Regions from separate parts of the Bradyrhizobium sp. SBR1B genome, predicted to be linked through region 3. Evidence: predicted binding sites of a transcription regulator. Region 3 holds the regulator's gene; each other region holds the start of a gene.

Region 1 (3,276 bases), on a different contig from region 3:
GGGGCGTTTCGCGATCGTCACGAGACGCGGGCCGGGAGGCGGTGGCCGCGACGGCGTCGGCGCGCTGGGCTGGCTGCAGGGCGGGAATCCCGTGAGCAGCAGCACGCGCGATACGACACGGCGCTGACGGCGTCCTCGGTTCGGCCTCGATGGTGAGCGCACGCAAGCCATCGGGGACAGGAACGGGGATGTGCGCGGACGGCAAAATCGTGTGGTCCTGACGCCCGGGGTCTGTGCGTCAAGTGTTGCGGTGATGTTGCGGCCCAACCGGGTTCGTACATCAGTCATCCGCAAGGCGACGGGGGCAATAGTGCATCGCTCCCCGGGGAGAGCGCGACATAAGCCGTAAAGCCATTCGCGCAGGGAAGGCCGGTCGCACGGCTACACCTGTAGTCCACCCCGTGCGCGTCTTGTTCGCACACGGGACCGCGGGTGCCAGCCGGCGCCCGGCCTTCCCTGCGCCCTTTCTGAACAAGAAGGGCAACGAAGAGAGCAAAGCTCAGGCGAAATGAGCCGCGAGATTGCGACAGTGTGTCTTCTGAATGGATCATGTTTTATGGGCAGTCTCGTGCCCCGGACGTAGCGCGGCGTCCCCCTGGCGATGCAAAGCATCGTCCAGAACGACGATGCGGCTGCAGAGCCGGGGCCTATGTTGCGACGGATCGCGCAGTGTCTGGGTCCCGGCTCTGCGCAGCAATGCTACGCATTGCAGCGCGTCCGGGACACGAGGGCTCCTACGCGCTCTCCGTCTCCCGGTGCACGTCGTGCACCACGAGGCCCATGCCTTCCTCCGGCATCTTGATCCAGTCGCGGCGCTTCAGGGTGCGCTTGGTGTCCTCATAGCCGCTGGTCCAGTGCTCGCGCATCGAGGTGCCCGAGAATTCGTGGTCCTTGGCGTCGCCCTCATAGGCCTTCTGCTGGTAGATCAGATGCAGGATCGCGATCTCCGGCATGTGGCACAGGCTCGCCTTCAGCTTGCGCTCCTCGTCGGACAGCTGCTCGTCCGGCAGCTTCGCCAGCGCCTTGTGGAGCAGGACCTTGAGATTGTGGGTGCGGCGATAGACGTCCGTGTTGTGGCGCGTGCGCGAGGAATACATGATGTCCTTGTGGCGGGCCATCACGTCCTGGATCGAGCGCGGCAGCACGCCGCGCGCGCTGAACAGGTCGACCTGGAACACCAGCGAGTTGAGCGCATCCTCCTGGTCGAGCAGATGCTGCAGCGGTGTGTTGGAGACGATGCCGCCGTCCCAGAAATGATCGGTGCCGATCCGCACCATCGGCAGCGCCGGGGGCAGGGCGCCGGAGGCCATGATGTGCTCCGGCTCGATCTCGTCATGGGAATTGTCGAAATAGATGAAATTGCCCGAGAGCACGTTGACTGCACCGACCGCGAAGCGGACCCTTTTCTCGTTGATGAGATCGAAGTCGACCAGCTCGAGCAGGCTCTCCTTCAGCGGCATCGTGTCGTAATAGCTGGTCGCGGTGCGCGCGCCGACCGGGCTGAACCAGGGATTGACCTGGTGCGGGGTAAAGAAGCCGGGCTGGCCCATCGCCGAGGTCATCCAGGCGCTGGTGAGGTTGCGCCACTGGCGGAAGACGTCGCCGTCAGGGGTGTAGTGCCAGATCTTGCGGTTGGTGATGCGCTCCCAGAAGATGCGCAGCGCCTCGAGCCGCTTCTCCGGCTTGTTGCCGGCGATGATGGCGGAGTTGATCGCGCCGATCGAGACGCCGCAGACCCAGTCGGGCTCGATGCCGGCCTCGTGCAGCGCCTGATAGACGCCGGCCTGGTAGGCGCCGAGCGCGCCGCCGCCCTGCAGCACCAGCGCGGCGCGATCGCAGCGCTCGGGCCGCCAGCCCCGCGAGGGCGCCTGATGTGTCTGATATGTCGGTTGCGACGTGCGGGCGTCCATGGCGATGCCTCCTGCTTGCGCCAGACGATTGCGTCCCGTGGTGACGGCGTGATGACAAGGCGGCACCGATGCAGCGCCGGCAACGCAGACCGACCACGCTGCAACGGCAGGGGTCGTGCGGCTGACGGAAAAGCTTCACATCGCAGTCAATGAGGATCGCTAGCAATTGCCGCCGATCAGGATCACAGGAGACCTGCGATGCGTAGCGAAGACGTGCTGAGACTTCCGTCCATGCCGGCGGCGGGGCCGAGCTATCCGGCCGGGCCGTATCGGTTCGTCAACCGCGAATTCCTCGTCATCACCTACGAGACCGATCCGGAGCTGATCCGCGCCGGCCTGCCCGAGCCGCTGCAGCCGATCGACCAGCCGATCGTGCATTACGAATGGATCAGGATGCCTGACTCCTCCGGCTTCGGCAGCTACACCGAATCCGGCCTCGTCATCCCCGCGCGCCTCAATGGCGAGGAGGTCAATTTCGTCTCGCAGATGTATCTCGACGACGATCCGCCGATCGCCGCCGGCCGCGAGATCTGGGGCTTTCCCAAGAAGTACGCACATCCCAAGCTCGAGATCGTCAAGGACACGCTGACGGGCACGCTGGAATATGCCGGCCAGCTCGTCGCCATGGGCACCATGGGCTACAAGCACGAGAGCATGGCCGGCAACGGCGATCTCACCCGCGCCACGCTGTCGAAGACGCAGATCAATCTGAAGATGATCCCGGGCGTCGACGGCCGTCTCGAGGTCTGCCAGCTGGTCGCGATCAACCTCGTCGACATCGTGCCGAAGGGCTCCTGGATGGGGCCGGGACGGCTGCATCTGGTGCCGCATGTCAACGCGCCGGTCGCGGATTTCCCGGTGCGCCGCTGCCTCGGCGCGCATCACTACATCGCCGATCTGACGCTGCCGTTCGGCCGCGTCGTGCACGACTACATCAGGCAAGCCGAGGCGGCCGCGACCGGGCTGGCGGCGGAATAGGGCGGCATCATCAAACTGTAACACTGGCGTAATTGAGTACCGCCTGGGTCCGGAAGATGCCGTCAGCCATCGTCCGGAATGGGGCAGTTGTTGGCGGTTGGGGTTGGCCATGGCTGAGCCGGCAAAGCTTGTCAGCGCCTTATCGAGCACTGATCCCGCCATTCCCGGCCTGGTCTGGGCCTTTCGCCTGCACAGCGACGGCAGTGCCGAGGCGCTGCCGATCGACCAGCCGATCGAGTTCAGCCATGACGGCCGGCTCTGGCTGCATTTCAACCTGACTGACGCGCGGGCACGGCCTTGGATCGGAGCGTCGCAGCTGCCGCCGCTGGCGCGCGAGCTGCTGCTGTCGAGCGACACCTTCCAGCAGCTTCACGTCATCGACCACTGT
Region 2 (3,276 bases), 160 kb from region 3:
AGACGCGCAACCGAAGCCGGCACCTCGTCGGCGCGCGAGACCACGCGTTCGACCAGCCGGTCGAATTCCTCAGCTGAAAGCCCCGTGCGCTCGACCATACGGTTGCGCTTGCGCGGCTTGGCCATGTCGGCGACGGTGCCATCCATGTGGTCGTTGAAAGCGAACAGATCGACGCGGCCCTCGGTGAGCCATTGGCTGATCTCGGCCTCGGCGTCGAGATTGTAGGTTTCGTGCCGCAGGTGGAAGCGGGTGTCGGCGGCGAATTGCGGACGCTGCCGCTCGATGGCCTCCATCAGGCCGCGCGCGTTGCCGGCGCTGCGCAGGCCCGGCTCCCACGAACAGGTTGTGGCGTGAAACACCGTGGTGATGCCGTTGCTGATCGCCTGGCGGTCACTGTCGGCGAGCGCGACGTCGATCGGGAAGTCGACGCCGGCGCGCGGCATCATCTGCCGCTCGAAGGCATCGCCATGCAGATCAACGATGCCGGGGAGCACCAGCAGGTTGCGCGCATCGATCGCCAGCCGCGCCCGGCCCCGTGAAGCATCGATCTGGGCGATGTCCTGTCCGGAGACCGCCAATGACGATTCGACGACCTCAGTGCCGATCAGGGCCCGGCCGCCTTCAAGGAAAATGTCTGTCACGCGACCGCGTTTCGTTTGCTGGTAAGGGATCTGGTCTGGGGAGTCGCCCGTGCTTCGTATGTCGCGAGAAAATCTTCAATCCCGAGCTTGCGGAAATCGGGCAGCGCTTCGCGCAATTTGTCGTGATCCCAGTCCCACCAGGCGAGCTTCGCGAGCCGTCCGGCGATCTCCTCGGAGAATCGCCGCCGCACGATGCGGGCGGGATTGCCGGCGACGATGGTGTAGGCCGGCACGTCCTTGGTGACGATGGCGCCGGCCGCGATCACCGCGCCGGTGCCGATGTTGCGGCCCGGCAGCACGATCGCGCCGTGGCCGATCCAGACGTCGTGGCCGATATGGACGTGGTGCTGCCGCCGCCAGTCGAAGAACTCGGCATCGTCGCTCTCGCCTTCGAAGTAGGCGCTGGAGCGATAGGTGAAATGCGCCTGCGTCGCGCGGTGCATCGGGTGATTGCCGGGATTGACGCGCGTCATCGCCGCGATCGAGCAGAATTTTCCGACGGTGGTGTAGGTGATCTGGGAATCGTTCACGACATAAGAGTAATCGCCCATCGCGACGTCGTGCAGGATGGTGCGCGCGCCGACCTCGGTATAGGCGCCGAGCCTGGTCTCGTGCAGCTTGGCCGAGGGGTCGACGGTCGGCTGGACCGAGAGAATCTTGGCGGCCATGTTGCATCCGATGCGCGAGGGCGGGCGTTCCTCTTCGAGCGGCTTGATGACGATGTCATGACATGGCGATGACAGGGGATGAGCTGTGTAGGATCGCCGCACCGCAACGCCCGTGTCACACAAGTGTCAAGCGCGGGCGTTAGCGGTTGGCTCCAGCTAATCTGGAGTCCCGCATGCTGGTGGTGGAAGGTCTGACGTGTCGCTTCGGCGCGAAAGCCGCGGTGGACGACGCTTCGTTTCAAATCTCCCCCGGCGGCTTCGTCGGTGTGATCGGACGGTCCGGCGCCGGCAAGTCGACGCTGCTGCGAACCATCAATCGTCTCGCGACGCCGACGCAGGGCCGCATCCTGTTTGACGGCATCGACGTCACCGCGCTGCGCGGCAAGGAGCTGCGGCAGTGGCGGGCGCGGTCGGCCATGATCTTCCAGCAGTTCAACCTGGTTGGCCGGCTCGATGTCCTCACCAACGTCCTGATGGGACGCCTTGCGACGATGCCGGCCTGGCGCTCACTGTCGCAAGTGTGGCCCGAGCAGGACAAGGCGCTGGCGATGTCGGCGCTCGAACAGTTCGACATCGCATCGCTCGCCGCCCAGCGTGCCGACCAGCTCTCCGGCGGCCAGCAGCAGCGCGTCGCGATCGCGCGTGCGCTGGTGCAGCAGCCCGACATCATCCTTGCCGACGAGCCGATCGCATCGCTCGATCCGCGCAACACCAAGATCGTGATGGATGCGCTGCTGCGCATCAACAAGCATTTCGGCATCACCGTGCTCTGCAATTTGCATTCGCTGGATCTCGCCCGCAGCTATTGCGACCGCCTGATCGGCATGGCGGCGGGCCGTGTGGTGTTCGACGGCGCGCCGTCCGCGCTGACCGAGCACGTTGCGCGTGAGCTCTACGATCTCGAAGCCGCCGACGTCATGGGCACCGTGCCCGTCCCGGCGCCCGAGGGCGTCCCGGCGCTCGGAACCGCCGCGGCCGCCTGAGCCGCGCCACCTGTTTTGTTGCCAGTTTTGCGTCCACCGACCCCAACGGATGAAGAGGGTATCATGATCACTCGCAGATTAATTCTTGCCGGCGCCGCCGCGCTCGCGTTCACCGCCTCCGCCTCCGCCGACGATTGGAAGGCGAAATATCCCGAGCTGACCTTTGCGGTCGTCCCGGCCGAGAACGCCTCCGGCGTCACCGAGCGCTGGGCGCCGTTCGTGAACTATCTCTCCAAGGAACTGGGCGTGAAGGTCACGCTGCGCATCGCCAACGACTACGCCGCCGTCATCGAGGGCCAGCGCGCCGGCAACATCCACATCGCCAGCTACGGCTCGGCCTCGTTCGCCCGCGCCCGTCTGACCGGCGTCAAGTCCGACGCCTTCGCCAACGACATCAATGCCGACGGCTCGACCGGCTATTACTCGGTGTTCTTCGTCAAGGCGAGCAGCGCCTACAAGAGTGTCGACCAGCTCAAGGGCAAGAATCTCGGCCTCGTCGATCCGAACTCGACCTCCGGCAACAACGTGCCGCGCTTCGAGCTGGACAAGATGGGCATCCCCGATGCCGACGGCTATTTTGGCAAGGTCGTCTTCACCGGCAGCCACGAGAACGCAATGCTGGCGCTGTCGCAGGGCACGGTCGACGTTGCCGCCAACCAGTGGACCAGCGACGACGATTCCACGCTGGCGCAGATGCTGACCAAGGGCATGCTGAAGAATGCCGACGGTTCGGCGATGAAGAAGGACGACTTCCGCATCATCCACAAGTCGGCGCCGATCATCAACGGCCCCTATGCCTACAATTCCGACCTGCCGGAAGACGCCAAGGCCGCCATCGCGAAGGCGTTCTTCGACGCCCCGGCCAAGGACAAGGCCGCGTTCGACCGCCTCTCCGACGGCCAGAAGAAGGGCTTTCATCCCGCCACCACCAAGGACTGGGATGGCACGATCGAGCTGATCAAGTTCGTCGATGCGTTGCGTAAG
Region 3 (3,276 bases):
GCCGTTCCCGATGACGATCTACGAGAACATCGCCTTCGGCATCCGCCTCTACGAGAAGATCTCGAAGTCCGAGATGGACGACCGCGTCGAGAAGGCGCTGCGCGGCGGCGCGCTGTGGAACGAGGTCAAGGACAAGCTCAACGCCTCCGGCCTGTCGCTCTCCGGCGGCCAGCAGCAGCGCCTGTGCATCGCCCGCACCGTCGCGGTGCGCCCTGAAGTGATTTTGTTCGACGAGCCCTGCTCGGCGCTCGACCCGATCTCGACCGCCAAGGTCGAGGAGCTGATCCAGGAACTGTCCGAGAACTACACGATCGCGATCGTCACCCACAACATGCAGCAGGCGGCGCGCGTCTCCGACAAGACCGCCTTCATGTATCTCGGCGAGCTGATCGAGTTCGACGACACCAGCAAGATCTTCACGTCGCCGAGCGACCGGCGCACGCAGGATTACATCACCGGCCGGTTCGGCTGAGGAGACGCGACATGGGTACTGAACATACCGCAAAGGCTTTCGACACCGACCTCCAGGAGCTCACCCGCCTGGTCGCCGAGATGGGCGGCATCGCCGAGCGCATGATCGTCGATTCCGTCGACGCGCTGATCCGCCGCGACGTCGCGCTCGGCCAGCGCGTCGTCACCATCGACGCCGAGCTCGACGCGCTGCAGAAGCGCATCGAGGAACGGGCGGTGCTCACCATCGCCCGCCGCCAGCCGATGGCGGTGGACCTGCGCGAGATCGTCGGCGCCATGCGCGTTGCGACCGACCTCGAGCGCATCGGCGACCTCGCCAAGAACATGGGCAAGCGCGTCGCCGCGCTGGAGACCGACTTCCATCCGCTGAAGCTGTTCCGCGGCCTGGAGCACATGACCGACCTCGTGCAGCAGCAGGTCAAGTCGGTGCTGGACGCCTATGCCGCGCATGACCTGCCGGCGGCGATGGCGGTGTGGAAGGGCGACGAGGAAGTCGACGCGATCTGCACCTCGCTGTTCCGCGAGCTCCTCACCTACATGATGGAGGATCCGCGCAACATCTCGTTCTGCATCCATCTGATGTTCTGCGCCAAGAACATCGAGCGGATCGGCGACCACGCCACCAACATCGCCGAGACCGTGTTCTACATGATCGAAGGCCAGGCGATCACCGACAAGCGGCCGAAGGGCGACATGACCACCTTCGCCACGACGGTCCCGAATACCTGAAGACTTGAAGGAGCGACGACCCGATGGGCGCACGCATTATGGTGGTTGAGGACGAGGAAGCTCTCACCGAGCTGCTTCGCTACAACCTCGAAGGCGACGGCTATGACGTCGAGACGGTCATGCGCGGCGACGACGCCGACACCCGCCTCAAGGAGCACATCCCGGACCTGATCGTGCTCGACTGGATGCTGCCGGGCCTGTCGGGCATCGAGCTGTGCCGCCGCCTGCGCACCCGGCCCGACACCAAGCAGCTCCCGATCATCATGCTCACCGCGCGCGGCGAGGAGAGCGAGCGGGTGCGGGGGCTTGCGACCGGCGCCGACGACTACATCGTCAAGCCGTTCTCGGTGCCGGAGCTTTTGGCGCGCGTGAAGGGCCTGCTGCGGCGCGCCAGTCCTGAGCGGCTCGCGACAGTGCTGGCCTATGGCGACATCGAGCTCGACCGCGACAAGCGCCGCGTGGCGCGCTCGGGCCGGCCGATCGATCTCGGCCCGACCGAATATCGCCTGCTGGAGTTCTTCCTGGAGCATCCCGGCCGCGTGTTCTCGCGCGAGCAGCTGCTCGACAGCGTCTGGGGTCGCGACATCTACATCGATGAGCGCACTGTCGACGTCCATATCGGCCGCTTGCGCAAGCTGCTCAATCTCGGCCGCGAGCAGGACCCGATCCGTACCGTCCGCGGCGCCGGCTACGCGCTCGACGACCGCTTCGCGAAGGCGGAGCAGACGTAAGGTTTGCTGGCGTTGGCTTTGGCGGGCTGCCGCCGCATTCTCCGGCGTCGTCCCTGCGAAAGCAGGGACCCATAACCACAGGCAGTGGTTTGGCGAAGACTCGGAGTGACCATCTCGCGCGACAACTGCGCCTTGTGGTTATGGATCCCCGCGTTCGCGGGGAATGACACCGAGTTGGTTGAGGCGCCGTCGTGTGACGGCTGCCGTCTTTGCGATCAGCTAGATCCGCTCAGCGCGGACCCGGCTTCGCCGGGGCGCGCCGGCGATCCGCCGCTGGCTGATACGCCACGCGCGAGTGCTGGGCGCAGTAGGGCAGGCCGGACAGTGCCTTGCCGCCGCAGAAGAAGAAATCCGGGCTCGAGGGATCGCCGACCGGCCAGTGGCAGGTCGCCTCGTTGAGCTCGAGCAGCGACAGCCGCTGGCCCATCGGCACCACGTTGTCATAGGTGACGGGTTCAGCCTCCACCTCGACCTCGAAGGCCTGCGCCAGCGCGGTGTTGCCGCGCGCGATGGGGCGGGTCACCCGCATCATGTGCTGCGCGGGACGCGCCTTGCGCGGCCGGGGCGCTGCCGATGAAGGGCTCTTGGCGCGGCCGGACAGACCGAGCCTGTGCACTTTGCCGATCACGGCATTGCGGGTCACATTGCCGAGCTCAGCTGCGATCTGGCTGGCCGAAAGTCCGGCCTCCCAGAGCTTTTTCAGCTGCTCGACGCGATCGTCGGACCAGGTCAAAACCGTCATTGCACCCTTTCCCTCGCTACGCGCCAGCCATCCTGGGGCCTCGCAGCGATTGCCTAAGCCTTCAAAAACCCGTGCCGTCAGAATCCCTTAAGGCTCGCCGGGCGCGTGACTGACGCCCGAACGTTTACGCCGGTACAAGAGGACTCTTGGGATCAGAACCGCTGCACGAGATGTCGTATCTGACAATCCAAACGCTACAATATGGCGTGACTCCCGCGCAAGAGTCCGCCGACTCGCTTCCACATGTTCCGTGGTGAAAACCCGCAAAATCGGCACCGCAAGACTACGGATTCAGCGTTTCCTGAGGCTTTCCGGGCGGCATTGACACCCGTCTTGCCAAGCATAAGATAGTCCCGCGTGCCGCCCTTAAAAGGCGGCACGTTTCGTTTTCCGGGCCGGTCGATGGTGCGTTGCGCAATGCACGCGTCACACCGTCCGCAACATTCAAGTGACATCATGACTAACAGCGCAGCGCCGCATTTGCTCCCCGTTTTCGCCAGAGCCGACCTCGGCTTCGAGCGCGGCGAAGGCTGCTGGCTGATCGCGACCAATGGCGATCGCTATCTCGATTTCACCTCGGGCGTGGCAGTGAATGCGCTCGGC

The links. Region 3 encodes PhoB, which activates phosphate uptake and scavenging genes when phosphate is short. Its sites were predicted from a motif close to TGTCATNNANCTGTCAT; they were not measured.
Region 1: the regulator PhoB is predicted to act here: its motif matches at 1,951-1,967, upstream of GGD61_RS32190 (acetoacetate decarboxylase).
Region 2: the regulator PhoB is predicted to act here: its motif matches at 1,356-1,372, upstream of phnC (phosphonate ABC transporter ATP-binding protein).

Annotation. Positions count from the first base shown of each region.
Region 1 is NZ_JACIHC010000018.1:69,500-72,775, reverse strand. Features, by position in the region: gene GGD61_RS32195 (patatin-like phospholipase family protein) at 735-1,910, opposite strand; gene GGD61_RS32190 (acetoacetate decarboxylase) at 2,109-2,888, shown strand; gene GGD61_RS32185 (transporter) at 2,998-3,276, shown strand, end outside.
Region 2 is NZ_JACIHC010000005.1:103,696-106,971, reverse strand. Features, by position in the region: gene GGD61_RS15220 (alpha-D-ribose 1-methylphosphonate 5-triphosphate diphosphatase) at 1-641, opposite strand, end outside; gene GGD61_RS15215 (chloramphenicol acetyltransferase) at 638-1,309, opposite strand; gene phnC (phosphonate ABC transporter ATP-binding protein) at 1,483-2,292, shown strand; gene phnD (phosphonate ABC transporter substrate-binding protein) at 2,356-3,276, shown strand, end outside.
Region 3 is NZ_JACIHC010000005.1:260,233-263,508, reverse strand. Features, by position in the region: gene pstB (phosphate ABC transporter ATP-binding protein PstB) at 1-472, shown strand, start outside; gene phoU (phosphate signaling complex protein PhoU) at 484-1,200, shown strand; gene phoB (phosphate regulon transcriptional regulator PhoB) at 1,224-1,931, shown strand; gene GGD61_RS15960 (GcrA family cell cycle regulator) at 2,161-2,673, opposite strand; gene GGD61_RS15955 (aspartate aminotransferase family protein) at 3,130-3,276, shown strand, end outside.